DNA from 4 places in the Kitasatospora sp. NPDC043949 genome. Region 1 is predicted to be linked to each of the others. Evidence: riboswitches for the same ligand, from Rfam matches in the RefSeq annotation. Region 1 holds a riboswitch; each other region holds the start of a gene.
The links. A riboswitch is a leader RNA that binds a small molecule or an ion and turns the genes downstream of it on or off. The one in region 1 is predicted to bind cobalamin.
Positions count from the first base shown of each region.

Region 1 (7,525 bases):
GCTGCGGGTCGGCGTCGGAGCCGGCTACCTGGAACCGGAACTCGCCGCAGTGGGCGTGCCGTTGGCCGAGCGCGGCGCGCGCACCGACGAGTACCTCGACGCCATGACGGCCCTGTGGACCCAGCCCGCACCCTCCTTCCAGGGCAGGTACGTCGCCTTCGACCACCTCGACGCCCACCCCCGCCCCGTACAGACCGGCGGCCCGCGCATCCTCATCGGCGGACACAGCCCCGCCGCCTACCGCAGGGCCGTCGCCCGCGGCCACGGCTGGTTCGGCGCCGGCGACAGCCCCGACCAGCTCGCCGCCAACCTCGCCGGGCTGCGCAAGGCGGCCGACGAGGTCGAACGCCCCGCCCGGCTGGGCCCCCTCGAACTCAACTACACCGCCATGACGCCCGTCGACACCGAGGCCTACCACCGCTACGCAGCACTCGGCCTCACCCGCCTCGTCGTCTACCCCCTGCCCCTCGACGACGTCCAGGACGTCGCCGACTTCCTCCGCCGACACGCCCGCCTCCCCCACTGAACGAGCCGAGGGCCGGCCGCCATCAGTCAAGTTCCAGCCCCATCCGTGAAGCGCCCCGACTGCATTGCGTTCATGGCCACCTGCACGAGCGCAATCCAGCGCAAGCGGATCTGGCCCGATCGTGTCGTATGGGCGAGCGGTGGTCTCACGTGGACGCGGGCCGCGCACCGGGCAACCACCCGGGCCCGGGCCGGGGGTCCGGTCAACGACGGGACCGCCCTCCGGACGCGCACCATCGAGTCATCGCCGCGGCCCGGGGAGAACGCGGGGTTCGGGCCTGGTCCGGCGGGAACGGCCGGACCGGGCCCGAAGTGCCGTGGTGGCGGGCGGTGTTACAGGCCGTCGGTGAAGAGGAGGAGGTTGGGGGTGTCCTGGTGGACGTTGCTCAGGACGTTCCGGGTGGCGGCGCGTTGGAGGAAGGCGGCGGTCTCGGCGGGGTCGGCGTCGGGGTGTTCGGCGGTGTAGAGGGCGGCGGCGCCGGTGACGTGGGGCGCGGCCATGGAGGTGCCGCTGAGGGTGGTGCTGCCGCCGCCGAGTTTGGCGGATTCGATGGCCTGGCCGGGGGCGTGGAGGGTGACGCAGGGGCCCCAGTTGGAGAAGGTGCTCTCCTGGTCCTGCCGGTTGGTGGCGGCGACGGTGACGACCCGGTCCGCGGAGGCGGGGGAGGCGGTGCAGGCGTCGGCGGCGTCGTTGCCGGCGGAGACGACGGGCAGGACGCCCTTGTCGGAGAGTGCGGTGGTGGCGTCGTTGAGGGCCTGGGAGCGTTCCTCGCCGGCGGAGGCGTTGAGGACGGCGGGGTACTGGGCGTGGTGGGCGACCCAGTCGAGGCCGGCGATCATCTGGGCTTTGTCGCCGTTGCCGGTGCAGTCGACGATGCGTACGGAGACGAGGCGGGCCTGCGGGGCGACGCCGTAGGTGCGGCCGGCGACGGTGCCGGCGACGTGGGTGCCGTGGCCGTGGCAGTCGCGGCCGTTCTGGCCGTCGCCGACGGCGTCGAAGCCGGGTACGGCGCGGCCGTCGAATTCCGGGTGGGTGTAGTCGATGCCGGTGTCGAGGATGTAGGCGGTCGTTCCGGCGCCGTGGCCGTGGGTGGTGAACTGGCCGTCCAGGGGCAGGTTCCGCTGGTCGATGCGGTCCAGGCCCCAGGTGGCGGCCGGTGCCCGGGTGGCGCTCGCACCGTCGTGGGGGGCCGGGACGCGGAGGGTGGTGTTCTCCTCGACGGCTTCGACGGCGGGGCTGGTTCGTACGGCGCGCAGCAGGAGGGGGTCGAGGGTGGCGGCGAAGCCGTTCAGCGTGTCGGTGTAGGTGAACCTGGGGGTGATGCCGAGGCCGCGCAGGACCTCACCAGGGTCGCGGCCGTGCTTGAGGGTGACGATGTACTGCCCGGGCACGGCACTGGCGGAGTGCGCCACGGCCACGGCGGTGGAGGCGGTGGGTGGCTGGGCGGCATACGCGGCGGGCGCAAGGGCCGTGACGGGTGTGAGGGTCAGCAGCAGGGCCGCCGACGCCCGGCGGAGGGGCAGGGGCACGGATCGGGCTCCGATCAGTCGGGTCAGTCGGGTTGCCTGCGGGCCCGGCGGCCGCAGGGCACCCGGATCATCCCTGGTGCGGCGGTCGCATCCGCGCCGCCCTGCCGGGCGCGGGGAGCGGACAACCCGTACGGGGGTGGGTGCCGGGAGGCCGAGGCGGGGGAACCAGCCCTGCCGGTCGTCCGGTGGCCGGAGCGCGGTGCGACCCATACCGACCTCGCCCAGGCCCTGTCGCCTCGCCGGTCCGCCGCGCTGGCGACTTGACGAGGAGTAACCGGTTCTCGTTGCCCGCTCCGCATTGAAGCCGCAGGTCACAGGCCCGTGCCGACTGCTGCGGCAGCCCCGCCGAGCGCGTAGCAGGGCGTGGCGGGCCGGTTGCCGGTTGCCGGTTGCCGGTTGCCGGGCGTGCGCAGCCAGGTCCGGCCGGGTGGGGGTCAGGCGTCGTTCTGGCTCGACAGGCAGAAGGTCTTGTCGGCGGCGTGTTCGGTCAGGTACCCGGCGGTGATGAGGGCGGCGACGTCGTACGTGCCCGGGATGTCGCCCGGCTTCAGGGCCGGGTCGAGCCACTGCTGGAGTCCGTTGCCCGGCTGGGAGAACGCGCCCGCGATGTGCCCCTGCTGGACGTTGAACGGCCTCTGCACCTCGAAGCAGTGGTAGTTGTCCTCGCCCCCGTTGAGGGAGTCCGGCGGAAGGGCGCGCTGGGAGAACAGTGTGCCGCCGGGGGCGAGGAACGAGCCGTAGGCGCTGTTCCCGAAGCGGTCCAGCTTCTGGTGCTCCGTCATGCTCTGTACGGCCATGTCGAGGGTGCCGTCGTTGTCGGTGAAGCCGTTGTGGTCCGGGTACTTCCACCCCCTCCAGTCCCGGTACCAGTCCAGGAAGCGCACCGGCGTCACTCCGCCCAGCCGGTCGTAGCCCGCCAGCAGCTTGGTCAGCACGGAGTCCGTCGGCAGGGTGACCGGGCCGAGTTCCTTCCGGGTGCAGAGGTAGTTCTCGGCGCCGGTATCGCGGACCTTGGGGACGCCCTCGCACTCCGTGATCGGCACCGCCCGGGAGGCGGGGGACTGCGCGGCGGCGGTGCCGGTGGCGGCCAGCCCCGTCAGGGGTAGGGCGATCGCCAGCGAGAGGGCGGCGAGAGTGGGGGTGCGCATGGGCGGGCGGCTCCGTTCGGGGTGCGGGGCGTGGAGGGGTGGGACTGGGCGGGTTGCGGCCGTCGGCTCGTACGGCGGACCGTGTGGCCGCCGGACCCGCGCACAGTTACGCACGGCGATTTGCCTTCGTGCGCGCACAAGATGTCCGACGCCGCTGGTGCCCACCCGTTCGGCCGATGCCGCTGACGGATGCTCGGCTCGCGGGAGCCGGACCCGTCCCGTCCGCTCCCTCGCCCTCATCCAGCCCTCCGCCTTCACCGGGGTAGCGCTTGTCAGACGACCGCACGCGCCTTGGTGTCGGCTGTCACGCTTCGGCACATGCGGAGCCTTTCCGGTGGTGCCGTAGCATCCGGATGGCAAAAACGCACACCTGTCAGCGGGGGAGAGTACTGCACTTGTTCAAGAGATCGACGGCCGTGCCGGCCGGGGCGGGCGCACGGGCGGCCTGCGCGGCCGTGCTGATGGTGTCGGGTGCCCTGGTGCTCGGCTCATGCTCGTCCGTGGGGTCGCCGGGCGGAGGGCGGGAAACGCCGGGCGGAGGACGGGAAACGCCGAGCGAGCCCACACGTGTCGAGTCCCGGGAGGAGGCGCTGGCCCGGACGGATCGGGTCCAGGGCCACGTGCGCGAGCTGACGGGCCTTGAGCGGGATCCGTGGAGCAAGCTCATCGGCTACTACAGGTGCCCGGGGCGGGGATCGGGTGTGGCCGACGAGGGCGAGGCCTACCAGCTCAGCTCGGGGATCCTGCTCAAGGCCACGGACGACCAGCGCCCCGAGGTGCTGCGGGCGCTGCGGGAGAAGCTGGCGGGCGAGGGCTTCAAGATCACCTCGTCGGCGTCCGGTGCGGACGCTCAGTCCACCCCGCCCACCTGGGAGTTCGATGCCGTCCACGAGTCCGACGGCTACACCGTTTCGGCGGGCGCGTCGAAGCCCGGCCAGGGTGTGAGTGTGATGGTCGTCCTGCCCTGCCAGGCCCCGCCGTCCGCCGGTGCGGCTTCGCCCGCTCCGACGGCCACCACCTGAGGTCGGCGCGTCGGTCACGTCAACTACGCTACTGGAAAAGGTAGTTGGCGTCAGTCCCGGCACGTTGACTCGTGGCGGCGGGACGCCCCGGCGTGGGTGCGCCGGGGCGTCCGGTCAGGCGTCGGTGCGGCTCGTCGCGGTCAGCGGGGCGTACAGCTCGGGGCGGCGGGTGCGCAGGAGGCCGAACTCCCGCCAGTCCCGGCACTGGTCGAGGTCGAGGTCGGCGACGAGGACGGCGGGCCGGTCGCGCGGGGCGCGGAGCAGGATCCGGCCGTACGGGTCGGAGATGAACGACGAGCCGTAGAAGGTGGACCGGCCCTCCGTCCCGATCCGGTTGGGCACGATCATGAACAGCGCGTTGGCGAGGCCGTTGGCGCTGATGGCGTGCTCCCACATGGGCCGGGTGTCGAAGTCCGGGAGGTCCACCTCGGAGCCGATGGCCGTGGGGTGGACGAGGACTTCGGCGCCGCCGAGCGCGTAGGCCCGGGCGAGTTCGGGGAACCACTCGTCCCAGCAGGTGGGGAAGCCGAAGGCGGCGCCCTGGTGGGCCAGGACGGGGAACCCGCTGTCGCCGGGGCGGAAGCACAGGTCCTCGCGGTAGCCGGGGAAGGCCGGGATGTGGTTCTTCCGGGTTCTGGCGACGAGGGTGCCGTCGCGGTCCACGCAGACGGCCGTGTTGTAGCCGAGGCCGCCGTCCTCGGCGCGCTCGTACAGGGAGGCGTGGACGCTGATGCCGAGTTCGGCGGCGAGTTCGGCGGCGAGGCGGGTGGTGGGCCCCGTCTCGACGTCCTCCAGGTGGCGGGCGGCGCCCTCCCCCATCGGGTCGTCGGTGTTGCAGAAGTAGGGACTGCGGGTCAGCTCGGGCAGGCACACCATCGTCGCGCCCTGCGCGGCGGCGAGTGCCACGCCCTCGCGCAGCCGGGCGTCGTGCTCGGCCGGGTCGGTGTGCCAGCGCATCTGCACGAGCCCGACGCGCAGCGGCGCGCGTTCGGCCGGCCTGGTGCGGCCGGGGGAGCCGAGCGGGGAGCCGAAGGAGGTGAGGACGGCGTACGAGGTCACGGGCGGACCGTCCTCGTCTGCCGGCGGGACGTCCGGCAGGTGCGGGAGGCGGGGCCTCCGGCGGCCGTGCGGCCGGTGGTGGTGGACGTGGTCATGGGTGTTCCTTCTGTTCTCTGGTGCCGACGCGGCCCTGCGGTATAACTGAAAGTTCAGTCAGCTTTGCTGGCGTGGTGAAGAATCTAGCCATGCCGGAACGTTCCGGCAAGGGGGTGGCCTGCGAATGGTGGGCGGTTACGCGGTTACGCGGCTGCGCGGTGACCGGCGTCGGGCAGGAGATCAGCGCGGCGGAAACCCGATGGCGCAACGCGCGTGCGGGCCTCTGGACTTACTAGGACGTCCAACTATATGGTCGACGACAGGTCCGCGGTGTCAGGGAAGCCGGTGTGAGTCCGGCACGGTCCCGCCACTGTGACCGGGGAGTTCGTCCTCGCAGACGAAGGCCACTGGCAGCCAGCCGGGAAGGCCTGGGGGCGTGCGGTGATCCGGGAGTCAGGATACCGGCCGCGGGTGTTCCGTGTTTTCCACGAGGATGGAGACGACACGCATGACTCCGGGCTGCTCCCGCTCCACTGCCGCTCCTGGTCGTCCCGTGCCCACGGCCGCCGGGGCGTCCACGCCCTGACGTTCCGTTCCGCCGCCGCACGCCCGTGCCGCGGGGCGCACCACCGTGTGCCCGCCGACCCGCGGCGGCCTCCGATCCTCCTCCTCTCCCCACCCCTGTCGAGAGAAGGAACCCGATGGTCCGAGAACTGACCCACTTCGTCGCCGGCAAGCCCACCGCCGGCACCTCCGGTCGCTTCGGCGACGTGTACGACCCCAACACCGGCCGGGTGCAGGCCCGGGTGCCGCTGGCCAGCCGGGCCGAGGTCGAGGCGGTGATCGCCGACGCCGCGCAGGCCCAGCCCGGGTGGGCCGCGTGGAACCCGCAGCGGCGGGCCCGCGTCCTGCTGCGCTTCCTCCAACTCGTCGAGCAGGAGAAGGACGAGCTGGCCCGGCTGCTGTCCGCCGAGCACGGCAAGACCGTGGCCGATGCCCACGGGGACATCCAGCGCGGCCTGGAGGTCGTGGAGTTCGCCGCCGGCATCCCGCACCTGCTGAAGGGCGAGTTCAGCGACAACGCGGGCACCGGCATCGACGTGTACTCGATGCGCCAGCCGCTCGGCGTGGTCGCGGGCATCACGCCGTTCAACTTCCCGGCGATGATCCCGCTCTGGAAGGCCGCACCCGCCCTCGCCTGCGGCAACGCCTTCGTCCTCAAGCCCTCGGAGCGCGACCCCTCGGTGCCGCTGCGCCTCGCCGAACTGTTCCTGGAGGCCGGGCTGCCGCCGGGCGTGCTGAACGTGGTCCACGGCGGCAAGGAGGCCGTGGACACCCTGCTGGAGGACCCGCGGGTGCAGGCGGTCGGGTTCGTCGGCTCCACGCCGATCGCCCGGTACGTGTACGCCACCGCCGCCGCGCACGGGAAGCGGGCGCAGTGCTTCGGCGGTGCCAAGAACCACCTGGTCGTGATGCCGGACGCCGACCTCGACCAGGCCGCGGACGCGCTGATCGGCGCCGGCTACGGCTCGGCCGGCGAGCGCTGCATGGCGATCTCGGTGGCCGTCCCGGTGGGGGAGGAGACCGCCGACGCCCTGGTGGCCAAACTGGTCGAGCGGATCGCCGCGTTGAAGGTCGGGCGCTCGGACGACCCGGCGGCGGACTTCGGCCCGCTGGTCGGCGCCGACGCGCTGGAGCGGGTCCGCGGCTACCTGGACCTCGGGGTCGAGGAGGGCGCCGAACTCGTGGTCGACGGGCGGGACTTCCGGCTGGAGGGGCACGAGGGCGGCTACTTCCTCGGCGCCTCGCTGTTCGACCGCGTCACGGCGGACATGCGGATCTACCGGGAGGAGATCTTCGGCCCCGTCCTGACCGTGCTCCGCGCCGCCGACTACGAGGAGGCGCTGCGCCTGCCCAGCGAGCACGAGTTCGGCAACGGCGTGGCCATCTACACCCGGGACGGCGACACGGCACGGGACTTCGCGCGCCGGGTGAACGCCGGCATGGTCGGCGTCAACGTGCCGATCCCCGTGCCGGTCGCGTACCACACCTTCGGCGGCTGGAAGCGCTCCGGGTTCGGCGACCTCAACCAGCACGGGCCGGACTCGATCCGCTTCTACACCCGCACCCGCACCGTCACCTCGCGCTGGCCCTCCGGGGTCAAGGAGGGCGCGAGCTTCACCATCCCGACGATGGGCTGAGGGC
Region 1 covers NZ_JBWKEQ010000007.1:126,543-134,067, forward strand. The annotation lists gene AC07AL_RS08645 (LLM class F420-dependent oxidoreductase) at 1-526, shown strand, start outside; gene AC07AL_RS08650 (S8 family peptidase) at 859-2,055, opposite strand; gene AC07AL_RS08655 (TNT domain-containing protein) at 2,490-3,203, opposite strand; gene AC07AL_RS08660 (hypothetical protein) at 3,905-4,225, shown strand; gene AC07AL_RS08665 (nitrilase-related carbon-nitrogen hydrolase) at 4,340-5,284, opposite strand; cobalamin riboswitch at 5,614-5,804, shown strand; gene AC07AL_RS08670 (CoA-acylating methylmalonate-semialdehyde dehydrogenase) at 6,022-7,521, shown strand.

Region 2 (7,525 bases), on a different contig from region 1:
CACTCCAGCGACCGTTCCAGCAGGACGGGCTTGCGTTCGCGGTAGTCCAGCGCGCCCACCTCGGCGACCGGCCGGCCCAGCAGCACCACCTGGCTGCGGCCGTCCGCCCCCGGCTTCAGCAGCACCGGGTTCATCGCCGCCTCCGGCTCCACCCTGGCCGCCTGCGCCTGCATCGCCTGCGCCCGGCCGATCTCGGCGCCGTCGGCGGTGACGAAGGAGTTCAGCGACATGTTCTGCGCCTTGAACGGCGCGACCCGCACCCCCTGCCGGGCCAGCCAGCGGCAGATGCCCGCGGTCACCACGCTCTTGCCCGCGTCCGAGGTCGTCCCCGCGACCAGCAGTGCGTTGCTCATGCCCTTCCCCTCCACCGTGTCGTCAGCAAGCGCAGCGCGACGTGCCCCGCGACCGTCGTACCCAGGGCCAGCGCGCCCACCCGCCGGGAGAGCACGCAGGCCCGCTCGATGTCGTCCGCCGTCACCGGCCGCAACTCCGCGCCCAGCACCGGCCGGTGCTCCACCCGCTCCCCGTACTGGAGGGTCCCGCCCAGCCGGACGCCCACCGCGCCCGCGAAGGCCGCCTCCGCCTGGCCCGCGTTCGGGCTCGGGTGCGCCGAACCGTCCCGCCGCCAGACCCGCCAGGCCGTTTTCGGCTGCGGCGCGGCGGCCACCGTGAGCAGAGCCGTCAGCCGGGCGCCCGGCCAGCCCGCCACGTCGTCCAGCCGGGCCGAGGCCCAGCCGAACCGGGCGTACCGCGGCGAGCGGTGGCCGACCATCGCGTCCAGCGTGTTCACCGCGCGGAACGCCAGCAGCCCCGGGGTGCCCGCCAGCGTGCCCCAGACCAGCGCGTTCACCACGGCGTCCGCCGTGTTCTCGGCCACCGACTCGACCACCGCGCGGGCGATCTGAGGCCCGTCCAGCGCGCTCGGGTCCCGCCCGCACAGGTGCGGCAGCCGCTCCCGCGCGGCCGCCAGGTCGCCCGTGGCCAGCGACCGGCCGATGGTGCGCGCCTCCCGGGTCAGCGAGGTGCCGCCCAGCACCGTCCAGGTCGCGGCGGCCGCCAGCGCGGCCCGGCCCAGCGGACGCCGGCCCACCGTACGGTCCAGGGCCACCGCGCCGGCCGCGACCGCGCCGACGCACAGCGCCGTGTACCCGGCGCCGGCCACCCGGTCGTCCTGCCACACCCGCCGCTCCAGCCGGGTCGCCGCACCGCCGAAGACGGCCACCGGGTGGCCGCGCCGGGGGTCGGCGAAGCGGGCGTCCGCGGCGAAGCCCGCGGCGGCGCCGAGCGCGAACGCGGCGGCGCGGGTCAGCGGGCGCACGGCGGGTTCGGCGGAAGGCCGCGTGGGGTCCGGCGGGGCGGGGCAGCCTGCATCGCGTGCGTGTCCTCACTCAGGGTCCGCGCCCTGGATCGACGTACCGGGGGCGAGAGTCTCCTGGCTTCCGGGTCGGACACACCCCCGGGCCTTCCAGCGGCTTCTGACGGTCCGCCGTGGCAATGTTCCGAGCGTGCTCCCCGGTGACAGTGGCGGGACCGCGCCGGACTCGCACCGGCTTCCTCTGCATGCCTCCGTTTGGCCCCAGGATCCCATCACGCGGCCGAACCGGGAGTCAACCGAGGTCACGGAGGGGTTGGTCACACCTCGGAGCCCCGTCGCCACCTCCGATCCGCCCGCCCCGCCCTGCCTGACGCCCGCCCAGCCCGAGGCCCCGCCGTGCCCCGGACGGCCCAGCCCGGTGGCCGCCCGCGCGGCCCCCCGGTGAACTGGTGCCCGGACACCGCCCGGACACCGTCCGGTCCAAGACCAGCAGAGCGGGGAGCGATATGCGTTGGGGAACCGCGGCCGTCGTGGCGGCCGCCGTCGTCGGCGCCGGGGCCGCCGGGGCCGCCGTCCTGGTGATCGGCCGCCGGGCCTCCGAACGGCTGGTCCACCCGGCGAGCGCCGCCCGGGAGTCCGGCCCCGTCCTGGTGCGGAGCCTCGCCGCGGGCCGGATCACCTTCAACCGCCGCCCCGAGAGCCTGCGCCCCGGCCGCTGGGCCGTGGAATGGGACGACCACGGCCACGCCGTCGTCGAGGAGGTCCTGCACAGCGACGAGAACGGCGTCACCCGCCGCCTCGTCCGCGCGGACCGGGGCACCCTCACCCCCGGCACCGAGGTCCGCTTCACCCCCCGCGTCCACCTCGGCGACCCCACCGAGGCGCTCGGCCTCCCCTTCACCGACACCGCCGCCGACGGCGAACTCGGCGCCCTCCCCGCCTGGCGCCTCGACGGCAAACGCGGCACCTGGGTGATCCTCGTCCACGGCCCCGGCGCCGACCGGCAGCAGACCCTCCCGGTCCTCCCCGTCCTCGACCGCCTCGCCCTGCCCGCCCTCGCCGTCACCTACCGCGGCGACCAGGGCGCCCCGGCCTCGCCGGACGGGCTCGGCCACTTCGGCGAGACCGAGTGGCGCGACGTCGAGTCGGCGGTACGGCTCGCCCTCGACAGCGGCGCCGGCCGGGTCATCCTGTACGGCTGGTCCCTCGGCGCCACCATGGCCCTCCAGACGGCCTCCCGCTCCGCCTGGGCCCATGCCATCAGCGGCCTCGTCCTGGACTCGCCGGTCCTCGACCTGCCCGCCACCGCCCGCCGCGGCGCCGCCCGGGCCGGCTACACCGGCGCCGCCGCCGAGCTCGGCGCCCTCGCCGCCGAGGGCCGCACCGGCGTCGACCTCGCCGACTTCAGCCGCATCGCCGAGGGCGCCGACCTGCGCGTCCCCACCCTCCTCCTGCACAGCCCCGACGACCAGGTCGCCCCCTTCCGCGCCGCCGAGCGCCTCGCCGCCGCCCGCCCCGGCGTGGTCAGCCTCCGGCCTTTCCCGGGCGCCGACCACGCCACCCTCTGGAACTCCGCCCCCACCCACTACACCGAACTCCTCCGCCGCTGGCTCACCCCCCTTCTCTGAACCCAGCCCCCCCGCGTGAGAAGTCACACCCGCGGGGCCTCCGTACGGAACCCGGACCTCACCTGTCGGCCACGGAGTGTGACCGGTCGGGCGGGTAGCGCGACCGCCGCCGCAAGGGTTGAGCCGTGATGGCATGACCCCGCCACCTGTTTCCGGCCAGGCGGTTTGCCTCTGTTGCCCGATTGTTGCCCGATCTTGGGGAGGTGCCGTCGACGGCCGCCCGTCCGTACAGCCAACCGGATGTGACAGAAGGCCGGTACAAGGGGAAGACTGCTCGACGTGACGTCTCGGAATCCGCGCGACCGTGATGCCCCGCTCCCTCCGACGATCGGTACTGGTGCGACGGTGACCCGTCTCCCCGGTACGGCCCACCGGCCCGCCGCCGGCAAGCCGGGCGGGGCCGGGGTACCCCGCCGACGAGGGCCCGCTGCGGCGCCCGGTCGGGGGAGGGTTCCCGTACCGGAGGGCTTCCCCGCGCCGGCCGAGCTGGCGCCGCTGGCCCGCCGGATGCTGGTGGACGCCGTCCGGATCGCCCGCTGGGCGGGGGACCTGGAAGAGGTCGACAAGCGGGGCGAGCTGCTGCCCGATGACGCCCGTGCGGCGGGTCGGGCGCTGGCCATGACGGTCGGCGCCGCCGCCAAGGCGTGGGGGCAGGCGCTGCTGGTCGGCCTGGTGGAGGCCAGGGACGGCGGTGCGGTCCCGGGTTGGCGCCTGCACGCCTGGGAGCACGACGACGAGGCGGTCGTCCGCGGCTGGTCGGCGCTGTTCGACGCCTGGACGCTGCTCGCCCCGGTGCCGCCCGCCGCCCTGCGGGGCGTGTTCGCGGTGCTGGCCGGCCAGGCGGTGGACCAGGCGCCGCAGCTGCTGTCGTTCCTGCACCTGGTGGCCGGTCCGGTGTCGGACGGCGAACTGCTGGAGCTGCTGCGCCGGGGGCTGGACGAGCGCCGGGTGGGCGGCACGGACGGTTCGGGCCTGTCGCCCGTGCCGCACGCCGCCTCGGCGGTCTCGGCGGTCCGCGGCACGTGCCGGGAGCCGCAGATCGACACCCCGCCGTCGCCGGCGGACGTGGCCGCGGTCCTGGACTGGATGCTGGACGGCCTGGCGGCCGTCGGGGCCGTGGTCCGCAGGGACGAGGCCGCCGAGCTGTCGCCGCTGGGCCACTGGGCGGTGCGGGCGAAGCTGGAGGAGATCTGCACGGTCGCGCAGACCGCGGCCGGGCACATCGAGCAGAGCGCCTTCGAGCTGCTGAACGCCTGCGCGGACTACTCGCCGGGCCCGGCGCGGGCCGAGTTCCGCGCCTGGGTGGCGGCCCGTCCGGCCGATCGGGCGGTGGCGGAGCTGCTGGACGCGGCGCAGGGGGACGACGCGCTGGTGCGCGGCCTGGCCTTCGAGGCGCTGCGGGTGGCCGGCGGCCCGGCCGAGCAGGCGGTGCGGGCATCGGTGGACGAGCCGGTGCTGCGCCCGTACGCGCTGTTGTGGCTGGCGGAACGCTCGGACGAGGGCGTTTCGCCGGCGGACGTGCTGGGGGCGGAGGACGCGGCCTGGCTGTGGGTGGACACGGCTGCGGCGGTGCTGGACCACGGCGAGACGGAGCTGCTGGTGGGCCACGTCGAGGGCGCCGCGGCGGGCGATCCGGTGCGGTTGTTCGCCCGGGCCCGGCAGTCGGGGCACCCGCGGGCGGCCTCGGTGCTGACGGCGGTCTCGGGCGTGCACCCGGATCCGGGCGTGGCACGGGCGGCCCGCCGCTCGGCGTTCAGCGTGCACACCGGCGGCGCGTAGCAGCGCCCGTCGAAGAACGAGCGCGACGAGGAGAAGAGCGGGCACGACGAAGAGGGGCCCGGATCCGACTGGATCCGGGCCCCTCTCGCGTACGGGAACGACTCAGCCGAGGCGGGACTCCGCCCGCCTGGCGCGGACGTCGCCGACCTTCTGTCCGACCTTGCGCCGGATGACCAGCAGCGGGGCCATCGCGGCGAGCGTGATCTGGGCGAAGGCACCGACGTGCATCAGGGCGTCGCCGCCGGGCAGGCCGGTCGCCCAGGCCGCGAGGCAGCCGATCGAGACGACGATCCAGCACAGCGTGGCGGTGGCCAGCAGCCCCTGGGGCTTGGGGTACTCGATCCGGCTGACCATGAGGTACGCGGCGCCGAAGATGGCGAGCAGACCGGGCAGGAACGGCGGGTCGAGCAGCACGATGGCGATGACCGTCATCGCGCCCATCGGGCAGGGCATGCCCTGGAACACCCCGGGCCGCATCTTGACGGCGGAGAAGCGGGCGAGCCGCAGGACGACCGCGAGCAGGACGGTGATCGCGATGAGCGCCGAGAGCTTGCTGTTGGAGCCCTGCGAGACCATGCCCCAGACGGCGACGAAGTAGGCCGGCGCGATGCCGAAGCTGATCAGGTCGGCCAGGTTGTCCAGTTCCGCTCCGAGGGCGGAGGAGCGGAGCTTGCGCGCCACCAGCCCGTCGAAGAGGTCGCACATGGAGCCGATGAGCAGCAGCGTGACCGCGGTGGCGGCGCTGTGCCGGTCGGGTGCGGCGTCCGGGTTGGTGATGTGCGGGACCAGGACCCCGGTGGTGATCGAGTAGATCGCCAGGAAGCCGCAGACGGCGTTCCCCAGGGTCAGGAAGTCGGCGGTGGACAGGTGCTGGGGAGAGCGCGGGGCGCGCAGCTCGCGGTCGCGGGCCCAGCGGCGACGGCGCAGGGCCGTCTCCTCGTCGTCCAGGCCGACGATTGTCTCAGGATCAGTCACGGTCAAGGCGCGTCACCCCGGCTGTGGTCTTCTGGCCGACCTCGACGCCGACCTCGACGCCGGCCGGCAGGTAGGTGTCGACCCGGGAGCCGAACCGGATCAGACCGATCCGGTCGCCCTGCTCGACCTTGGTACCGGCGGCGACGTACGGCACGATGCGACGGGCCACGGCCCCCGCGATCTGCACCATCTCGATGTCGCCGAGCTCGGTGTCGAAGTGCCAGACGACCCGCTCGTTCTGGTCGCTGTCCTTGTTGAACGCGGGGACGAAGCCGCCCGCGACGTGCTCGACCGACGTCACCGTGCCGGGCAGGGGCGCGCGGTTGACGTGGACGTTGAGCGGACTCATGAAGATCGCGACCCGGGTGCGGCCGTCCGGCCAGGCGTCGATGCTCTGCACCACGCCGTCGGCGGGGGAGATCACTCTGCCCGCGCCGATCTCACGCTCGGGGTCGCGGAAGAACCACAGCATGCCCGCGCCGAGCGCACAGGCGGGTACCGCTGCCAGGGCCCACTTGCCGCTGCGCCGGGTGAGGGCGGTGGTCACGGCGGCCGTGGCGAGGGTGGGGACGAACCAGGGGGTGGCTCCGCGCGCGATGGTCACGCGGGGTCGCCGACCGGCCGTCGTGGCTGCGAGGGCATCGCGGTCCGTGACGGAGGTGTGAGGGGACGGGCTGATGGGCATCGAAGACCTTTGTCGCGGGGGATCATGGCCGCTGGACGGGGGCCACCGCGGGATCGGGTAATAGAGGGACGGCTTGCTGTCCCGGTGGATGCTATCGGGAGCACACGGTGGGTGGGCAACCCGCCTGCTCGTTCACGTGTCCGGTGGAAGCGCGTGTGCGCGTCCCACCTCTACGACCGTAGCTCGCCCCGGTCCGGTTCCCAAGGGACCGGACGGGGCTGGTGACACTTGTCTCAACAGGCCTGTCGGCGGAACCCGGTGGGCGGAACGGGCCGTTCGCGGTCGCCGGGGGTGCGGGACACGGCCCGTCGAGGGTGTGCGGAAGCGGCCGCGGGGCGTGTCGCCGCAGCTGTACGCCCTGCGGCCGCTTCCGGAGGGCCGTGCCGGACCCCGGCGGACCAGGCCGGGGCCGTGATGGCACGGCGGGTGGCCGGGACGGGCCCGCACGCCCGTCGACCGGCGGTTCGGAAGGGGTCGTCCAGCCGGCCCGGAGCGCCCCGGGGGCCGCTCGTCGAGCCGGGGTGACCCGGTGCTCACTCCGCGATCCGGTACTCCTCCAGGAGTCGGCGTCCGACGATCATCTTCTGGATCTCCGCAGTTCCTTCACCGATGAGCAGCATCGGGGCCTCGCGGTAGAGCCGCTCGATCTCGTACTCCTTGGAGAAGCCGTAGCCGCCGTGGATGCGGAACGCGTCCTCGACGACCTCCTTGCAGTACTCGGAGGCGAGGTACTTGGCCATGCCGGCCTCGAGGTCGTTGCGCTCGCCGCCGTCCTTCTTGCGGGCGGCCATGACCATCATCTGGTGGGCGGCCTCGACCTTGGTGGCCATCTCGGCGAGCTTGAACTGGATGGCCTGGTGCTCGGCGATCTTCTTGCCGAAGGTGGAGCGCTGCTGGGCGTAGGAGATGCCGAGTTCGAAGGCGCGGCGGGCGACGCCGCAGCCGCGGGCGGCGACGTTGACGCGGCCGACCTCGACGCCGTCCATCATCTGGTAGAAGCCGCGCCCGGGGACGCCGCCGAGGACGCGGTCGGCCGGGATCCGGACGTCCTGGAGGACCAGCTCGGTGGTGTCGACGCCCTTGTAGCCCATCTTCTCGATCTTCCCGGGCACGGTGAGGCCGGGGACGGTCGGGTTCGGGCCG
Region 2 covers NZ_JBWKEQ010000020.1:67,582-75,106, forward strand. The annotation lists gene AC07AL_RS18550 (cobyric acid synthase) at 1-353, opposite strand, end outside; gene AC07AL_RS18555 (cobalamin biosynthesis protein) at 350-1,318, opposite strand; cobalamin riboswitch at 1,426-1,557, opposite strand; gene AC07AL_RS18560 (alpha/beta hydrolase family protein) at 1,822-2,943, shown strand; gene AC07AL_RS18565 (hypothetical protein) at 3,289-4,722, shown strand; gene AC07AL_RS18570 (CDP-alcohol phosphatidyltransferase family protein) at 4,825-5,703, opposite strand; gene AC07AL_RS18575 (phosphatidylserine decarboxylase) at 5,690-6,382, opposite strand; gene AC07AL_RS18580 (acyl-CoA dehydrogenase family protein) at 6,916-7,525, opposite strand, start outside.
Region 2: another riboswitch for cobalamin. It lies ahead of AC07AL_RS18555 (cobalamin biosynthesis protein); the one in region 1 lies ahead of AC07AL_RS08670 (CoA-acylating methylmalonate-semialdehyde dehydrogenase).

Region 3 (7,525 bases), on a different contig from region 1:
AGTAGAACGGGAGGACCCGGGGCTTCCACGACATCTGTCGCTCGGCGAGCCGGGCGGCCTCGCGGGACGTGGTGAGCACCGTCCGTGCGGGGGATGTCGATGGCATGGCGAAAGTCGCTCCTCGTCTGGTGTCGGGCCGATCCCGTGCGGGAGCCGGGTCGTTCGCGAGCGGTCCGGGGCTGCGGAGGTTCAGGCCTGCGGCGGGCGGTCGGCCGGCGGGCGGTCGGCCGGGGAGACGACCGGACCGGGGGCGACCGGACCGGGCGTCACCGGCGGCGCGGCGGGCCACGGCTGCTGGGCGAGCGTCGACGGGTGCGGGGCCGGCTGGGCGGGCTGCTGCGCGTACGGCACCGGCTGTGACGGCTGCGAAGGCTGGGCCGGCTGGGCCGGCGCCGACTGCGGCCAGGCAGCGGGCTGCGACTGCGGCTGCGAGGCCGGGGGCTGCTGCGGCCACGCGGGCTGCGGCTGCTGTTGGAAGGGCGGCTGCGGTGGCCAGGCGGCCTGCGGCTGCGGCTGCGGCTGCGGCTGCGGCCAGGCGGACTGGTGCTGGTGCTGGTGCTGGAACGGCGGCTGCTGGTACGGCTGCGGGCCCGGGGCCGGCTCGGCCGGGATCGTCTGCAGCAGCGACCAGTGCACCTGGCCGCCCGACGCCGCGGCGGCCTCCGGCGCCCGCGGCTCCCGCCACTTCAGCCGGGCCAGCAGCAGGATCAGCGCCGCGGTGACGGCCACGCCGAGCGCGAAGGTCGCGAGCTTGAGCCCGCCCTCGATGGTGCTGGTGAACCACTCCCGCTGCGGCTTGTCCAGGAGCGCGCCGGTCAGGCTGCGCACCCGGTTGTACCCCTCGACCAGTGCGACGCCGGCCGCCACCCCGAGCGCCCAGCTGCGCCCGCGCAGCAGCAGGATTCCCGAAAGCAGGTAGATCAGGCCGTAGTTGAGGCTGCCGGTCTCGGCGTCCACCGAGGTGCCGCCGTAGTAGAAGATGCCTTTGACGTAGGTCGCGAACCCGACCTGGCCGAAGCAGTTGTACGCCGCCCAAGCCAGCAGCACCACGCCCCAGCCGACGGCGATGCCGCCGGCCGCGCGCATCGCACGCGCCTGTCCCATCCCGCACCCCCGCCCCGCCGGGCCCGTCCCGGCGTCAGCCCCTCGGCTTCGCCGCCACAGGATGCCACACGGCACAACGGACACGGTATTCCGGCCGTTCAACGGAATTCGGTGGTGTAGCGCACCTCACGGCGACCGGCTCGGCGGACGCGCGGGGGCGGCTCGACGACCCTGCGGACCGGCTCAACGAACGTGCAGGCCGCCCCAGTCGACGTTCGCGCCGAACGGCCCGGCGCCGCCGGTGAGCGCCAGCGGGCTGTGGTAGGTGGCGTTGACGTCCGCGCTGGCGTTGCGCGGCTGTTCCGGCGTCAGGTTGTCCGAGGTGAGCGACTGCCCCCAGACCGTCCAGATCGTCCAGGGCGTGCGCCGCAGCGTTTCCGGCTGGCGGGAGTTGACCGGGACGGCGAAGGACTCGGCCAGGATCCGCGGCTTGCCGTAGCCGGCGAGCCCGTCGTAGTACCGCTTGGTCCACACCTCGCCGGTGCCGATCGGGTGCGCGGGGCTGCCGCTGTAGTCGTCCACCCCGACCACGTCGACGTACTGCGAGCCCGGGTAGTAGTCCCACGGGTCCGCGCCGGGGGCTCCGTCCCAGGACACCGGCGTCCAGACGAACAGCAGGTTGTGCAGGCCCCTGGTCTCCACCAGGTAGCGGTAGGTGATCCGCCACAGCGCCTGGTAGTCGGCCGGCTTCTGGCCCGACCACCAGAACCTGCGGGAACAGTCCTGCACGTTCATCTCGTGGTACGGGCGCAGCAGCACCGGCACGTCGTGGGCGGCCAGGTACTCCAGGTGGTCGGCCAGGTAGGACAGGTCGGTCATCAGCGCGCGGTACTCGGGGGTGTCGTGCGCGCTGTCGACGACCCGGCCGAACCAGCCCTTGTCCTTGGCGGCCGGAGAGTTCGAACAGAGCACCTGCTCGAAGGACTTGACGTCCGAACCCGGGTAGGGCTGGTGGAAGGACATGCCGACGATCCCGGCCGGCCCCCCGCCGTTGTCGGGCAGTTCGGTGGTGGTGCCGTCGCAGTTGTGCTGGACGCCGGCCGTGCCGTAGCTGCCGTCGTCGGCGCGCGGGTGACCGGACCAGACGGCGGAGAGCAGGTCGACGGCGTCGTCGGTGTACTGCCAGCCGGCCCGGCAGGTGGGCCACCGGCCGGCCGAGTAGGAGCGCGGGTCGCCGACGCCCCAGCCGGTCTGGCCGTAGCCGGGGCCGAGGTCGGTCTCGACGAAGCCGGGCAGCTTGCCGGTGAGGTCGGCGGCCTTCTTGTAGTAGTAGCCGACCTGCTTGGTGCCGCGGTAGTCGCCGTACTCGGGGTTGTTGCGCTCGTTGTGCGCCTCGACGTGCTGGCCGATCACCGTCCCGCCGCTCTGCCCGGTGCGGGCCCGGCCCTCCAGGTCGGCGAGCAGCTGCTGGACGGCCCGGGCGTTCGGCGAGGCCTGCGGATCCCGGGCGAGCAGGTCCCGGCCGACCTCCGGCGGCAGGGTGCGGCCGGGGAGGCCGACCGTCACCGGGACGCGGGCGGGCCGTTCGCCGTCGGCCCGGCCGTCACGCTGCAACAGCGCCACGGCGCCCGCGGCGACCACGACCCCGGCCGCGGCCAGGACGGCGGGCCTGCCGCGCAGGGCTCTGGGCAGGGCCACGGACCGCTCCTCCGGTTGCTCGCCGGCACCGGCCCAGGCGGACACAACCGGAACACTCGTGCGAATGACTGCCCCGAGAGCCTGCCACACTCCCCCGGCACCGGCGAGCGAACCCGCCGGGGCCGGGGTGCCACGGCGGATCAGCCGGCCGCGGCGGCCCCCGGCGCACCCGGCGCGGCCGCGGACGCGGCCTTGGCGCGCTGGAGCAGCTGGCCCTTCACGTGCTCGCCGAAGCCGACGGCCGCCGCGGTGGCGGTGGCGTCGGCGGTGTCGCCGCCCTTCGCCGAGCCCTCGACCGTGAAGTAGGCGTACCGGCCCAGGGTGTTGTGCGTGTTGGTGCAGCCCGGAGTGGCGCAGAAGGCCGGCGCGCCCGGCGCGACGGCGCCCTTGAGGTGGCCGGTGTAGCTCTTCATCGAAGTCTCGGCCTGGATCTTGTGGTCGAAGACCGCGACGCCGACGGTCACCGCGCTGTCGCCGGAGACGTAGGTCGCCCGGAGCACCTTCTGGCAGCCCTGGTCACCGAGGACCTTGCCGAGCCCGCCGGTCGTCGAGTTCCCGTCCCAGCAGGGCGAGTCCAGCGAGACGAAGGTCCGGTTCCAGGTGGCACCGTTGACCGTCACCTGGAGCGCGGAGAACAGTGCCCCCGCGTCCTGCGGCGCCGGGTCGGTGGCGGCCTCCCAGATCGGCTTCGACGGGTCGTCCGGCGCTCCGCCCGGGGTGCCGGACGGGTTCCCGCCCGGGGTTGCGGCGGCACTCGGCGCGGCACTCCGGGCGGCACCCGATGCGGCGGAGGACGGCCGGTTGGAGGCCGAGGCGATCGGCCCGGCGACCGGCTTGTCGCCGCCGCCCTTCGTCAGCAGCACCGCCCCGCCCGCGATCAGGCCGCCGACCAGGACGACCGCGACCGCCACGCCGAGGGCCCGCAGTCGGCGGCGGCGCTTGCCGTCCGCCGCGTTGCGGTCGGCCAGCGCCTCCCAGTTCGGCTCGGCGCGCTGCGGCGCCTGGGGCTGCGGGTACGACTGCGGATGCGGCTGGGGGTGTGCCTGGGGATGCGGCTGGGGGTGCGCCTGGGGGTTCGGCTGCCACTGCGGCGGCAGCTGCTGCCCTGGCGGTCCCGGCTGCGGCAGCGGAGGCTGCCCCGGCGGACCGGGCTGCGCCACCGGCTGCGCGGGCGGCACCGGAGGCCCGTACGAGGCCGGCGGCGGCCCGAAGCCCCCGCTCGGCGGCAACACCGGACCGGGCACCACCGGCGGCTGCTGACCGTGCGCGTCCCCCGGCCCGGTGGGAGGCGTTCCCTGCGGACCCTGCCCGGGTGCGCCAGTTCCGTCGCTCACGCGCCCCCTCGCTTCGCTCGATGATCGCTTCGCGAAACGCGCCCCTCGGCGCTTCGCTCGCTCATGCGCCCAGATCGTAGGGCATGCCCGCGGCAACCGGTCCGCCCGGTGACCGTTCCGTATCGAAACCAGGACGCCGGGGCCCGGAATCAGGGCGCCGGAAGCCCGGAATCAGGGCGCCGGAAGCCCGGATCCGAGGCGCCCCAAGGCCACGACCCGCCCCCTCCCGGCACCACCGGTTATCGCTCCGACACACCGCGCCGTACTACATGTGGGGTCGCATCAGAGAGACACCACTAGATGTATGCTCAATCCTGCTGTCGATGCAGGGGAACCCGGTGCGAATCCGGGACTGCCCCGCAGCGGTGAGCGGGCGGCTACCAGTAGCCGCCCCGCGAGTCCGAGTACCTGCCGACGGTGTGCGCACGGGCCCTCCCGCAGAGGCCGCGCCAGCACGAGAACTACCTTCCGGGCCTCGCGGGCGGGCCGGGGACGCCACCGTCGCGCGACGCTTCCTGCGTACGTGCCGTGCTCCCCTGCCCCGAACGGCCCGGTACCCCCCGATCACCGCCGCCGATCGCCGCCAGGAGAGAGCGCCTTGACCACCGCTGCCTCAGCCACCCTGCCCGCCCAGGGCACCGGCCCCGCCCCCACCGACCCGACGGTCTCCGACCCCGGCGGCGCGCTCCTTCGGCTGCTCACCGACCGCAGCGTCGATCTCCCCCAGGTGGACCCCGGCCATGTCGCCGCCGCCGCGCTGCGTGGCCGCCACGCCGGCTCGGACTTCGCCGAGCTGCGCGGGCTGGCCGTGGACGCCGCCGCGTCGATGATCGCCGAGGACCCCCAGTACTCGAAGCTGGCCGCCCGGCTGCTCGCCCTGGAGATCGTCGACGAGGCGAACAGCCAGGGCTCGCGCTCCTTCGCCGCCTCGATCGCCGTCGGCCACGCCGAGGGCCTGATCGGCGACACCACCGCCGCCTTCGTCACCAAGCACGCCGCCGCCCTGGACGCGCTGATCGACGCGCACGGCGACGACCGCTTCGAGTACTTCGGCCTGCGCACCGTGCAGTCCCGCTACCTGCTGCGCCACCCGATCACCCGCAAGGTCATCGAGACCCCGCAGCACTTCCTGCTCCGCGTCGCCTGCGGCCTGGCGGTCGGCGACAGCGAGCAGTCGGTGCGGGAGGTCGCCGAGCTGTACGGCCTGATGAGCCGGCTGGAGTACCTGACCTCCTCGCCGACCCTGTTCAACTCCGGCACCCGGCACCCGCAGATGTCGAGCTGCTACCTGCTCGACTCCCCGCTGGACAACCTGGACTCGATCTACAACCGCTACGCGCAGATCGCCCGGCTGTCCAAGCACGCCGGCGGCATCGGCCTGTCCTACTCGCGCATCCGCTCGCGCGGCAGCCTGATCCGCGGCACCAACGGCAAGTCCAACGGCATCGTCCCGTTCCTGCGCACCCTCGACTCCTCGGTCGCCGCCGTCAACCAGGGCGGCCGCCGCAAGGGCGCGGCCTGCGTCTACCTGGAGACCTGGCACGCCGACATCGAGGAGTTCCTGGAGCTCCGCGACAACACCGGCGAGGAGGCGCGGCGCACCCACAACCTCAACCTGGCGCACTGGATCCCGGACGAGTTCATGCGCCGGGTCAACGCCAACGAGGACTGGTCGCTGTTCTCCCCCGCCGACGTGCCCGAGCTCGTCGACCTGTGGGGCTCCGACTTCGACGAGGCCTACCGCAAGGCCGAGCTGGCCGGCAAGGCCGTGCGCACCATCCCCGCGCAGACCCTGTACGCCCGGATGATGCGCACCCTGGCGCAGACCGGCAACGGCTGGATGACCTTCAAGGACGCCTCCAACCGCGCCGCCAACCAGACCGCGCTGCCCGGCCGCACGGTGCACTCCTCGAACCTGTGCACCGAGATCCTGGAGGTCACGGACGACTCCGAGACCGCCGTCTGCAACCTCGGCTCGGTCAACCTCGGCGCCCACGTCGCCCCGGGGGCCTCCGTCGACGACCTGCTCGGCGCCATGGACTGGGAGCGCCTCGACGCCACCGTCCGCACCGCCGTGACGTTCCTCGACCGCGTGGTGGACATCAACTTCTACCCGACCACCGAGGCCGGCACCTCCAACTCCCGCTGGCGCCCGGTCGGCCTCGGCGTGATGGGCCTCCAGGACGTCTTCTTCAAGCTGCGGATCGACTTCGACTCCGCCGAGGCCGCGCGGCTGTCCACCCTCATCGCCGAGCGCATCATGCTCACCGCGTACGAGCGCTCCGCCGACCTGGCCGAGCAGCTGGGCCGCCACGAGGCCTACGGCGAGACCCGCGCCGCCCGCGGCGAGCTGCACATCGACCACTTCCCGACGGCCGCCCCGCAGTGGGCCGACCGCTGGACCGCGCTGCGCGCCCGCATCGCCGAGACCGGCCTGCGCAACTCGCTGCTGCTGGCCATCGCGCCGACCGCGACCATCGCGTCCATCGCCGGCGTCTACGAGTGCATCGAGCCGCAGGTCTCCAACCTGTTCAAGCGCGAGACGCTGTCCGGCGAGTTCCTCCAGGTCAACCCGTACCTGGTGCGCGAGCTCAAGGAGCTCGGCGTCTGGGACCAGCAGACCCGCGACGCCCTGCGCGAGGCCAACGGCTCCGTCCAGGAGCTGGGCTGGCTGCCCGCCGAGGTCCGCTCGCTGTACCGCACCGCCTGGGAGCTGCCCCAGCGCGCGCTGATCGACCTGGCCGCGGCCCGCATGCCGTACCTCGACCAGAGCCAGTCGCTGAACCTGTTCATGGCGGCGCCGACCATCGGCAAGCTCAGCTCGATGTACGCCTACGCGTGGAAGGTCGGTCTCAAGACCACCTACTACCTGCGCTCGCGCCCGGCGACCCGGATCGCCCAGGCCGCCTCCGGTACCGCCCGCGCCGCCGCGCCCGCGCCCGCGTCCTCGTCCGCGCCCGTGCCCGTGAACACCCCGACCCTCACCCCGGAGGAGGAGGCCGCGCTGGCCTGCTCCCTGGAGAACCCCGAGTCCTGCGAGGCCTGCCAGTGAGCACCCCCGACCGCGAGAAGATGCTGCTCGACCCCGGCTTCGAGCTGACCCTGCGCCCGATGCGCTACCCGTCGTTCTACGACCGGTACCGGGACGCGATCAAGAACACCTGGACCGTCGAGGAGGTGGACCTGCACTCCGACGTCGCCGACCTGGCCAAGCTCAGCGAGGGCGAGCGCCACCTCATCGGCCGCCTGGTCGCCTTCTTCGCCACCGGGGACTCGATCGTCTCCAACAACGTGGTGCTGAGCCTCTACAAGCACATCAACTCCCCGGAGGCGCGGCTGTACCTGTCGCGCCAGCTGTTCGAGGAGGCCGTGCACGTCCAGTTCTACCTGACGCTGCTCGACACCTACCTGCCCGACCCCGAGGACCGCAACGCGGCCTTCGCCGCGGT
Region 3 covers NZ_JBWKEQ010000059.1:12,719-20,243, forward strand. The annotation lists gene AC07AL_RS33065 (glycosyltransferase family 2 protein) at 1-106, opposite strand, end outside; gene AC07AL_RS33070 (hypothetical protein) at 190-1,104, opposite strand; gene AC07AL_RS33075 (glycoside hydrolase family 26 protein) at 1,288-2,742, opposite strand; gene AC07AL_RS33080 (hypothetical protein) at 2,883-4,076, opposite strand; cobalamin riboswitch at 4,381-4,506, shown strand; gene AC07AL_RS33085 (ribonucleoside-diphosphate reductase subunit alpha) at 4,699-7,128, shown strand; gene AC07AL_RS33090 (ribonucleotide-diphosphate reductase subunit beta) at 7,149-7,525, shown strand, end outside.
Region 3: another riboswitch for cobalamin. It lies ahead of AC07AL_RS33085 (ribonucleoside-diphosphate reductase subunit alpha); the one in region 1 lies ahead of AC07AL_RS08670 (CoA-acylating methylmalonate-semialdehyde dehydrogenase).

Region 4 (7,525 bases), on a different contig from region 1:
GTGCTGCACCGCAACGCCCGGCGCGGCGGCACCCGGCGGCTCGGTGACGAGGAGGTGGCGCGGATCCACGGCCGGATGGCCGGCTGGTACAACTCCGGGCTGCCGATCATCGACAACTCGTACCTGGACGTGGCCGGCACCGCCGCCGAGCTGGACCGCGTCATCCTGGCCCGGCTGATGGGCATGCCGGTGCGCTGATCTGCGACGATCCGGCGGTGTCGGTGCCGGCTGCGATGATGTGCGGGTCCTGTCGAACCACCCCGGGGGAGCTGACGCCCGTGCCGGAAGGCCACATCATCCACCGCCTCGCCGCCGAGAACCGGAAGGCCTTCGGCGGCCGCCCGGTCGAGGTGTCCAGCCCGCAGGGCCGGTTCGCCGACGAGGCCAAGGCCATCGACGGGCAGCTGCTCACCGCGGCCGAAGCCGTCGGCAAGCACCTGTTCCTCGGCTTCGAGGAGGGCGCCTGGGTGCACGTCCACCTCGGCCTCTACGGCGGCTTCGCCTTCGGTACCGGGCCCGCGCCCGAGCCGGTCGGCCTGGTCCGGCTGCGGCTGGCCAACGACGACGGCTACGCGGACCTGCGCGGCCCCAACACCTGCGCGCTGGTCACCGGAGCGGAGAAGGCCGCCGTCGCCGCCCGGCTGGGCCCCGACCCGCTGCGCGCCGACGCCGACCCGCAGGCCGCCTGGCGCCGGATATCGGCCAGCCGGACGACCGTCGCCGCGCTGCTGATGGACCAGAAGGTGCTGGCCGGGGTGGGCAACGTCTACCGGGCCGAGGTGCTGTTCCGCCACGGGATCAACCCGCACCGCGCCGGCCGCGACCTCACCCGGGGCGAGTGGGACGCGATCTGGGCCGACCTGGTCGCCCTGATGCACGAGGGCGTCGGCGCGGGCCGGATCGACACCGTCCGCCCCGAGCACACCCCCGAGGCGATGGGCCGCCCGCCGCGCGTCGACGACCACGGCGGCGAGGTGTACGTCTACCGGCGGGCCGCGATGCCCTGCCTGGTCTGTGGCACCGAGGTCCGGACGGAGCAGCACGCCGCGCGCAACCTCTTCTGGTGCCCCGCCTGCCAGGCGGCCTGACCGCGTTCGAGGGTTGCTCCGGCCGGGCCCCGGCGCGTCCTCCGGAGGAGCCGGTCAGACGACGGCCGCGCTGGGCTCGTGGTGTTCGGCGGCGGCGCACGCGTCGAGGAGGGGGCGCAGGGCCTCGTCCACGAGCCGGTAGCGCACGATCCGCCCGTCCTTGTCCCCGGTGACCACGCCCGCGGTGCGGAGCAGCCGCAGGGCCTGGGACACGGCGGGGTCGCGCATGCCGGTGGCGACGGCGAGGTCGGAGACGGCGAGCGGGCCGGCCCGGTGGAGGGCGAGCAGGAGGGCGAGCCGCCCGGGGTCGGCGAGCAGGGAGAACCGCTCGGCCCAGGTGCGGACGTGCGCGGGGTCGCCGATCGCGGCGATGGCCTCGCAGACCCGGTGTCCGTCGATGGTGCGGTGGCCCGCGCGGTCGGCCGGTACGAGATGCATGCGCACATTGTTGCAGGAGGGGGCCTGTGATCCTGGACACCTGCGCAGGTGCGCAGCCTTGCAAGGGTGGGTCCTGGCCCCTACGGTGTTCCCCGCCGTGGTGCTCGGGAAGACCGGTGACGGATCCTCAGGGGTCCCAGTCCGGAGCGGCCCTCGCCACTGTGATCGGGCCATCGTGATCGTCGACGATGGAGAGACGTCCGTACCCACGACGCCACTGGGAGCCTCGCGCACCTGGGAAGGCGGGTACGGGACCCCCGTAAGCCAGGAGACCGGCCACGGCATCTCACGAAGTGTTTCCACGAGGTGCTGGAGCGTGACCCGAATGACCCTGCCCGAAACCGCCGCCGCCGAGGCGCCGGCGACACCGTCCGTGCTGCCCACGTTCCGCTGGAAGCGCGAGGACACCGTCCGCACGGCCGGGCTGATGGGGGTGATCCTGGCCATGCACGTGGTGGCCTTCGGGACGCTCGTCTTCCTGGTCGCGCCCCACAACTACGCGGTCGGCACCCAGGTCTTCGGGGTGGGCCTCGGGATCACCGCGTACACCCTCGGCATGCGGCACGCCTTCGACGCCGACCACATCGCGGTGATCGACAACACCACCCGCAAGCTGATGGCGGACGGCAAGCGGCCGGTCTCGGTCGGCTTCTGGTTCGCCCTCGGGCACTCCTCGATGGTGGTGCTGATGGCCGCCCTGGTGGCGGGCGGCGCGCAGCTGGCCAGCACGCTGATGGACGACGACTCGACCACCCACAAGTGGCTCGGGATGGTCGGCACGACGGCCTCCGGCGCGTTCCTCTACCTGATCGGCGCGCTCAACCTGGCCGCGCTGCTCGGCATACTGAAGGTGTTCCGGGCGATGCGGGCCGGGTCGTACGACGAGGCGCAGCTGGAGGAGCACCTCAACTCGCGCGGCTTCATGGCCCGGGTGCTGAACCGGGCGACCCGGTCGATCACCCGGCCCGGGCAGATGTTCCCGGTGGGCATGGTGCTGGGGCTGGGCTTCGACACCGCGACCGAGGTCACCCTGATGGTGATGGCCGGGTCGGGCGCGGCGGCCGGGCTGCCCTGGTACGCGATCGTCTGCCTGCCGCTGCTGTTCGCGGCCGGGATGAGCCTGTTCGACACCCTGGACGGGACGTTCATGAACTTCGCGTACCAGTGGGCCTTCGCGAACCCGGTCCGGAAGGTGTACTACAACCTGACGATCACTGGGCTGTCGATCGCGGTGGCCTTCGTCATCGGCACCATCGAACTGGTCGGCGTGCTGCACGAGAAGCTCGATCTGACCGACCCGGTCACCGGCTGGATCGCGGGCATCTCGCTGGACAACGTCGGCTACGCGATCGCCGGGCTGTTCGTGGTGGTCTGGGCCGCGGCGATCGCCTACTGGAAGCTGGCCCGGGTGGAGAAGCGCTGGGTGGCCGCCGAGTAGCGACGGCTGCGATCAGCGACGGCAGCGATCAGCGACGGCGCCTCCCCCGGGATCCCGGGGGAGGCGCCGTTTCGTCGCTGCGGGCCGGTGCCGGTCGTCGGGCGGGCGGGGTTCAGCGCTCTTCGCGGAAGTCGACGTGCCGGCGCGCGACCGGGTCGTACTTGCGCAGGACCATCCGGTCCGGGTCGTTGCGGCGGTTCTTGCGGGTCACGTACGTGTAGCCGGTGTCGGCGGTGGAGCGGAGCTTGATGACGGGGCGCAGTTCGCTGCGGGCCATGGGTGTCCTCCCGGGTTGGCGGGGTGTTCGGGGCTGAGGCGAAACCGTACACCGAAATGGAAGTCATTTTCATCTGGTGTAACGTGAGCTCCGTCCCGCCCATTCCCGGACGCCAGGGAGCACCCATGTCCGCCCACTGCCAACTCACCGGCCGCCAACCCGGATTCGGCAACGCGATCTCGCACTCGCACCGCCGCACCCGCCGTCGCTTCGACCCCAACATCCAGCACAAGCGCTACTGGCTGCCCGGTGAGGGCCGGTACGTCCGGCTCACCCTCAGCGCCAAGGGCATCCGCACCATCGACACGATCGGCATCGAGGCCGCCGTCGCCCGCATCCGCGCCCGAGGGGGGAAGGTCTGATGGCCAAGCAGAGCAAGATCGCCAAGAACGAGCAGCGCCGCGCCGTCGTGGCCCGGTACGCCGAGCGCCGCGCCGAGCTCAAGCGGATCATCGCCCACCCCGGCACCGCCCCCGCCGAACGCGCGGACGCCCAGGCCGAACTCGCCCGCCAGCCTCGCGACGCCAGCGCCACCCGGATCCGCAACCGCGACGCCGTCGACGGCCGCCCCCGTGGCTACCTGCGCGCCTTCGGCCTCTCCCGGGTCAACCTCCGCGTTCACGCCCACGCCGGCCACCTGCCCGGCGTCCGCAAGGCCAGCTGGTGAGCGGCGTGGACGGGATCAAACTGCCCGTGGTGGTCGTCGCCGGACTGCACGCCGACGAACGCCGCGCCGCCGTCCGGGAGTTGGCGGCGGCAGCGGTGGACGCGGTGGTCCTCCACCATGACCTGCGGGAGGCCTCGCAGGGCGTCGTCCACCGTGAACTGCGCGACGCGGGAGGCGGGTTCGACGCCGCCGACGTCCCGCTGGTGAACGACTGCCCCTGCTGCGCCCTGCGCGAGGACCTGCTGCCGCGACTGCTGCGGATCGCCGACGAAGGCCGGTACGGGCTCGCGATCGTCGAACTGTGGGGCGGTAGCGACCCGCACCCGGCCGTCGAGGTGATCGCCGGGGGAGAGGCGGACGGCCGCCACCTGGAGGACGCCGTCGAACTCGCGGGCGTGGTCACGGCCGTCGACCCGGACCGGCTGATCGGCGAACTCTCCGTCTCCGACGACCTGGTGGAGCACGGCGAGCACACCGCCGTCCAGGACCAGCGGACCCGCGCGGAGGCGCTCGCCCACCAGGTCGAGTACGCCACCACCCTCGCCGTCCCGCGCGCGACGGCGCACGCGCCCGGGCTCGCGTTGCTCCGCCAGCTCCACCCCACCGCCCGGGTCGTCCGGCTCGGCACCGGGGCGCTCACCCGGGCCGCCCTCGGCGGCTTCGACGTCGCCGCCGCCCGCGACCGGGTCAACCCGGCGATCGCGCTGCTCCCGCAGGAGAGCGACGAGGCCGGCGTCACCACGCTGGTCTGGGAGCGCCGACGCCCGCTGCACCCCGAGCGGCTGCACCGGGCGCTGGAACTGCTCGTCCCCGCCGCCCAGCGCAGCCGCGGCCGCTTCTGGCTGGCCAACCGGCCCGACCTGATGCTCGCCTGGGACGCCGCCGGGGCCAACCTCGCCGTCGAGGAGTGCGGCCCCTGGCTCACCTCCCTGCCCGACGCCGCCTGGGAGCTCTACCCGCCCGCCCGCCGGGCCGCCGCCGCCCTCGACTGGCACCCTCTGCACGGCGACCGGGTGCAGCAGCTCAGCTTCACCGCGGAGGGCCTCGACGTCGACGGCGTCACCGGGCTGCTCGACTCCTGTCTGCTCACCGACGCCGAACTCGCGGCGGGCGAACCCGGCTGGAAGGCCCTGCCGGACGCCTTCCGGGACCTGCTCGACCCCGTTCACTGAGGAGCCGTCACTGTGCGTAAGCGACCGAACCCGCCCAAGGCCCGGCCGAACCCGTTGTTCACGGCCGGCATCGAGTACATCGACTACAAGGACACCGACCTGCTGCGGCGCTTCGTCTCCGACCGCGGCAAGATCCGGAGCCGCCGCGTCACCCGGCTCACCGTCCAGCAGCAGCGCGCCGTGGCCAGGGCCGTCAAGAACGCCCGCGAGATGGCCCTCCTCCCGTACGCCGCCGGCACCACCCGGTAACCGGACCACCGTCACCACCGCCACCACCGTCACCACCCGACAAGGAGCCCCCGATGGCCGTCCCCAAGCGCAAGACGTCCCGCAGCAACACCCGGCACCGCCGGGCCCAGTGGAAGGGCAAGGCCCCGAAGCTCGTCCCGATCACCCTCAACGGCCGCGAACTGCTCGTCCCCCAGAACCTGGTCCCCGCCTACCGCCGCGGCCTGATCGACCCGGAGGGGGCGTAGCGACCACGGAGGGGGCGTGCGGGGGTGGGGGCGCGCCCTGTCGGGGGTGCTCGGCGGGCGGATCGGAGTGGGGGTTCGTAGGCTCGACGCATGTCTGATGCGTACGCGGGTCGGCGGGAGCGGGTGAGGGAGCACTGCAGTGCGGCCGGGGCCGATGCGGCGCTGATCACCCGGGCGGCGAACGTGCGGTATCTGACGGGCTGCGCGCCCTGCGGGGCGACGCTGCTGCTGACCCGGGAGCGGGTGCTGCTGGCAGTGCCGGACGATCTGCCGGCGGACGACACCGGGGAACACCTGATCGCGCCGGACGTCACCCAGGTACCGGTGGCGGCCTCGGCGGACACCGCCCTGGCGGCGGCCGCCGCCGCCGTGCGACTGGGCGTGGCGGACCTGGCGGTGGAGGAGCACGACCTGACCGTCAGCCGCCACCGCGCGGTGGCGGGCCTGGCGGAGGGGGCCCGGCTGGCCGACCTGGGGCAGGTGGTCGAGCGGCTGCGGGTGGTCAAGGACGAGCACGAGATCGCCGACCTGCGGATCGCCGCCGAGATCGCCGACCAGGCGCTCGGCGAACTGCTGGAGTCGATCCTGGTCGGCCGCACCGAACGGCACCTGGCGATGGAGCTGGAACGCCGGATGATCGACCACGGCGCGGACCGGGCGGCCTACCCGGTGTCCGTCGGCACCGGCAGCCACTCCGGCCAGCCCGCCCACCAGCCGACCGACCGCCGGGTGGAGGAGGGCGACTTCCTCACCGTGGTGATGGGCGCCCAGTACCGGGGCTACGGCGTCTCCACCGCCCGGACCTTCGTGATCGGCGCCGCGCCCGCGCCCTGGCAGGTGGAGCTGCACCGGTTGGTGTTCCGGGCCCAGCGGGCCGCCCGGGAGGCACTCGGGCCGGGCGTGGAGCAGTACGTGCCCGACCGGGCCGCGCGGCAGATCCTGGAGGCGGCCGGCCACACCGAGACCTCCCCGCACCCGGTGGGCCACGGCATCGGGCTGGAGATCCGGGAGGCGCCGCGCCTCGGTCCGTCGGACATGGGTAAACTGGACAGCCGCGTGCCGGTCACCGTCGGCCCAGGGGTCCACCTCCCGGGCAAGGGCGGTGTCCGGATCGAGGACACGCTCGTGGTGCGTCCCCCAGAGGAGGGCGGGCCCGAGCTGCTCACCATCACCACCAAGGAGCTCCTCGCCCTGTGACCGCGGCCGCCCGTCGGCCGTCGGCGGCAGGACGCAAGCCTTGGTTCCTTGACAGCTATATCCAGGAGTAAGTGCGCCCGTGGCTTCCACGAACGATCTCAAGAACGGCATGGTCCTCAAGCTGGAGGGCGGCAAGCTCTGGTCCGTCGTCGAGTTCCAGCACGTCAAGCCCGGCAAGGGCCCGGCCTTCGTGCGCACGAAGCTCAAGGAGGTCCTGACCGGCAAGGTCGTCGACAAGACCTTCAACGCCGGCACCAAGGTCGAGACCGCCAACGTCGACAAGCGCGGCATGCAGTTCTCGTACAAGGACGGCGAGAACTTCGTGTTCATGGACACGGACACCTACGACCAGATCGTGGTCGAGCCGGCCGTCGTCGGCGACGCCTCCAAGTACCTGCTGGAGGGCTTCGAGGCCCTGGTCGCCATGTACGAGGGCTCCCCGCTGTACATCGAGCTCCCGGCCTCCGTCGAGCTGCTGATCTCCCACACCGAGCCGGGCGTCCAGGGCGACCGCTCCACCGGCGGCTCCAAGCCGGCCACGCTGGAGACCGGTGCCGAGATCGCCGTGCCGCTCTTCATCGTCACCGGTGAGAAGATCAAGGTCGACACCCGCGACGGCAGCTACCTCGGCCGGGTGAAGTAAGTCCGTGTCGGCCGCACGTAGCAAGGCCCGCACCCGGGCCTTCCAGATCCTCTTCGAGGCCGACCACCGCGGGGTCGACCCGCAGCGGGTCCTCGCGGACTGGGTGGCCCGCGCCCGCGAGCCGAAGCC
Region 4 covers NZ_JBWKEQ010000018.1:60,642-68,166, forward strand. The annotation lists gene AC07AL_RS17185 (AAA family ATPase) at 1-198, shown strand, start outside; gene AC07AL_RS17190 (Fpg/Nei family DNA glycosylase) at 279-1,088, shown strand; gene AC07AL_RS17195 (ArsR/SmtB family transcription factor) at 1,143-1,526, opposite strand; cobalamin riboswitch at 1,608-1,821, shown strand; gene nicT (Nickel transporter NicT) at 1,852-2,964, shown strand; gene rpmG (50S ribosomal protein L33) at 3,077-3,241, opposite strand; gene rpmB (50S ribosomal protein L28) at 3,367-3,603, shown strand; gene rpsN (30S ribosomal protein S14) at 3,603-3,908, shown strand; gene AC07AL_RS17220 (CobW family GTP-binding protein) at 3,914-5,080, shown strand; gene rpsR (30S ribosomal protein S18) at 5,093-5,329, shown strand; gene rpmF (50S ribosomal protein L32) at 5,383-5,556, shown strand; gene AC07AL_RS17235 (M24 family metallopeptidase) at 5,647-6,753, shown strand; gene efp (elongation factor P) at 6,833-7,396, shown strand; gene nusB (transcription antitermination factor NusB) at 7,401-7,525, shown strand, end outside.
Region 4: another riboswitch for cobalamin. It lies ahead of nicT (Nickel transporter NicT); the one in region 1 lies ahead of AC07AL_RS08670 (CoA-acylating methylmalonate-semialdehyde dehydrogenase).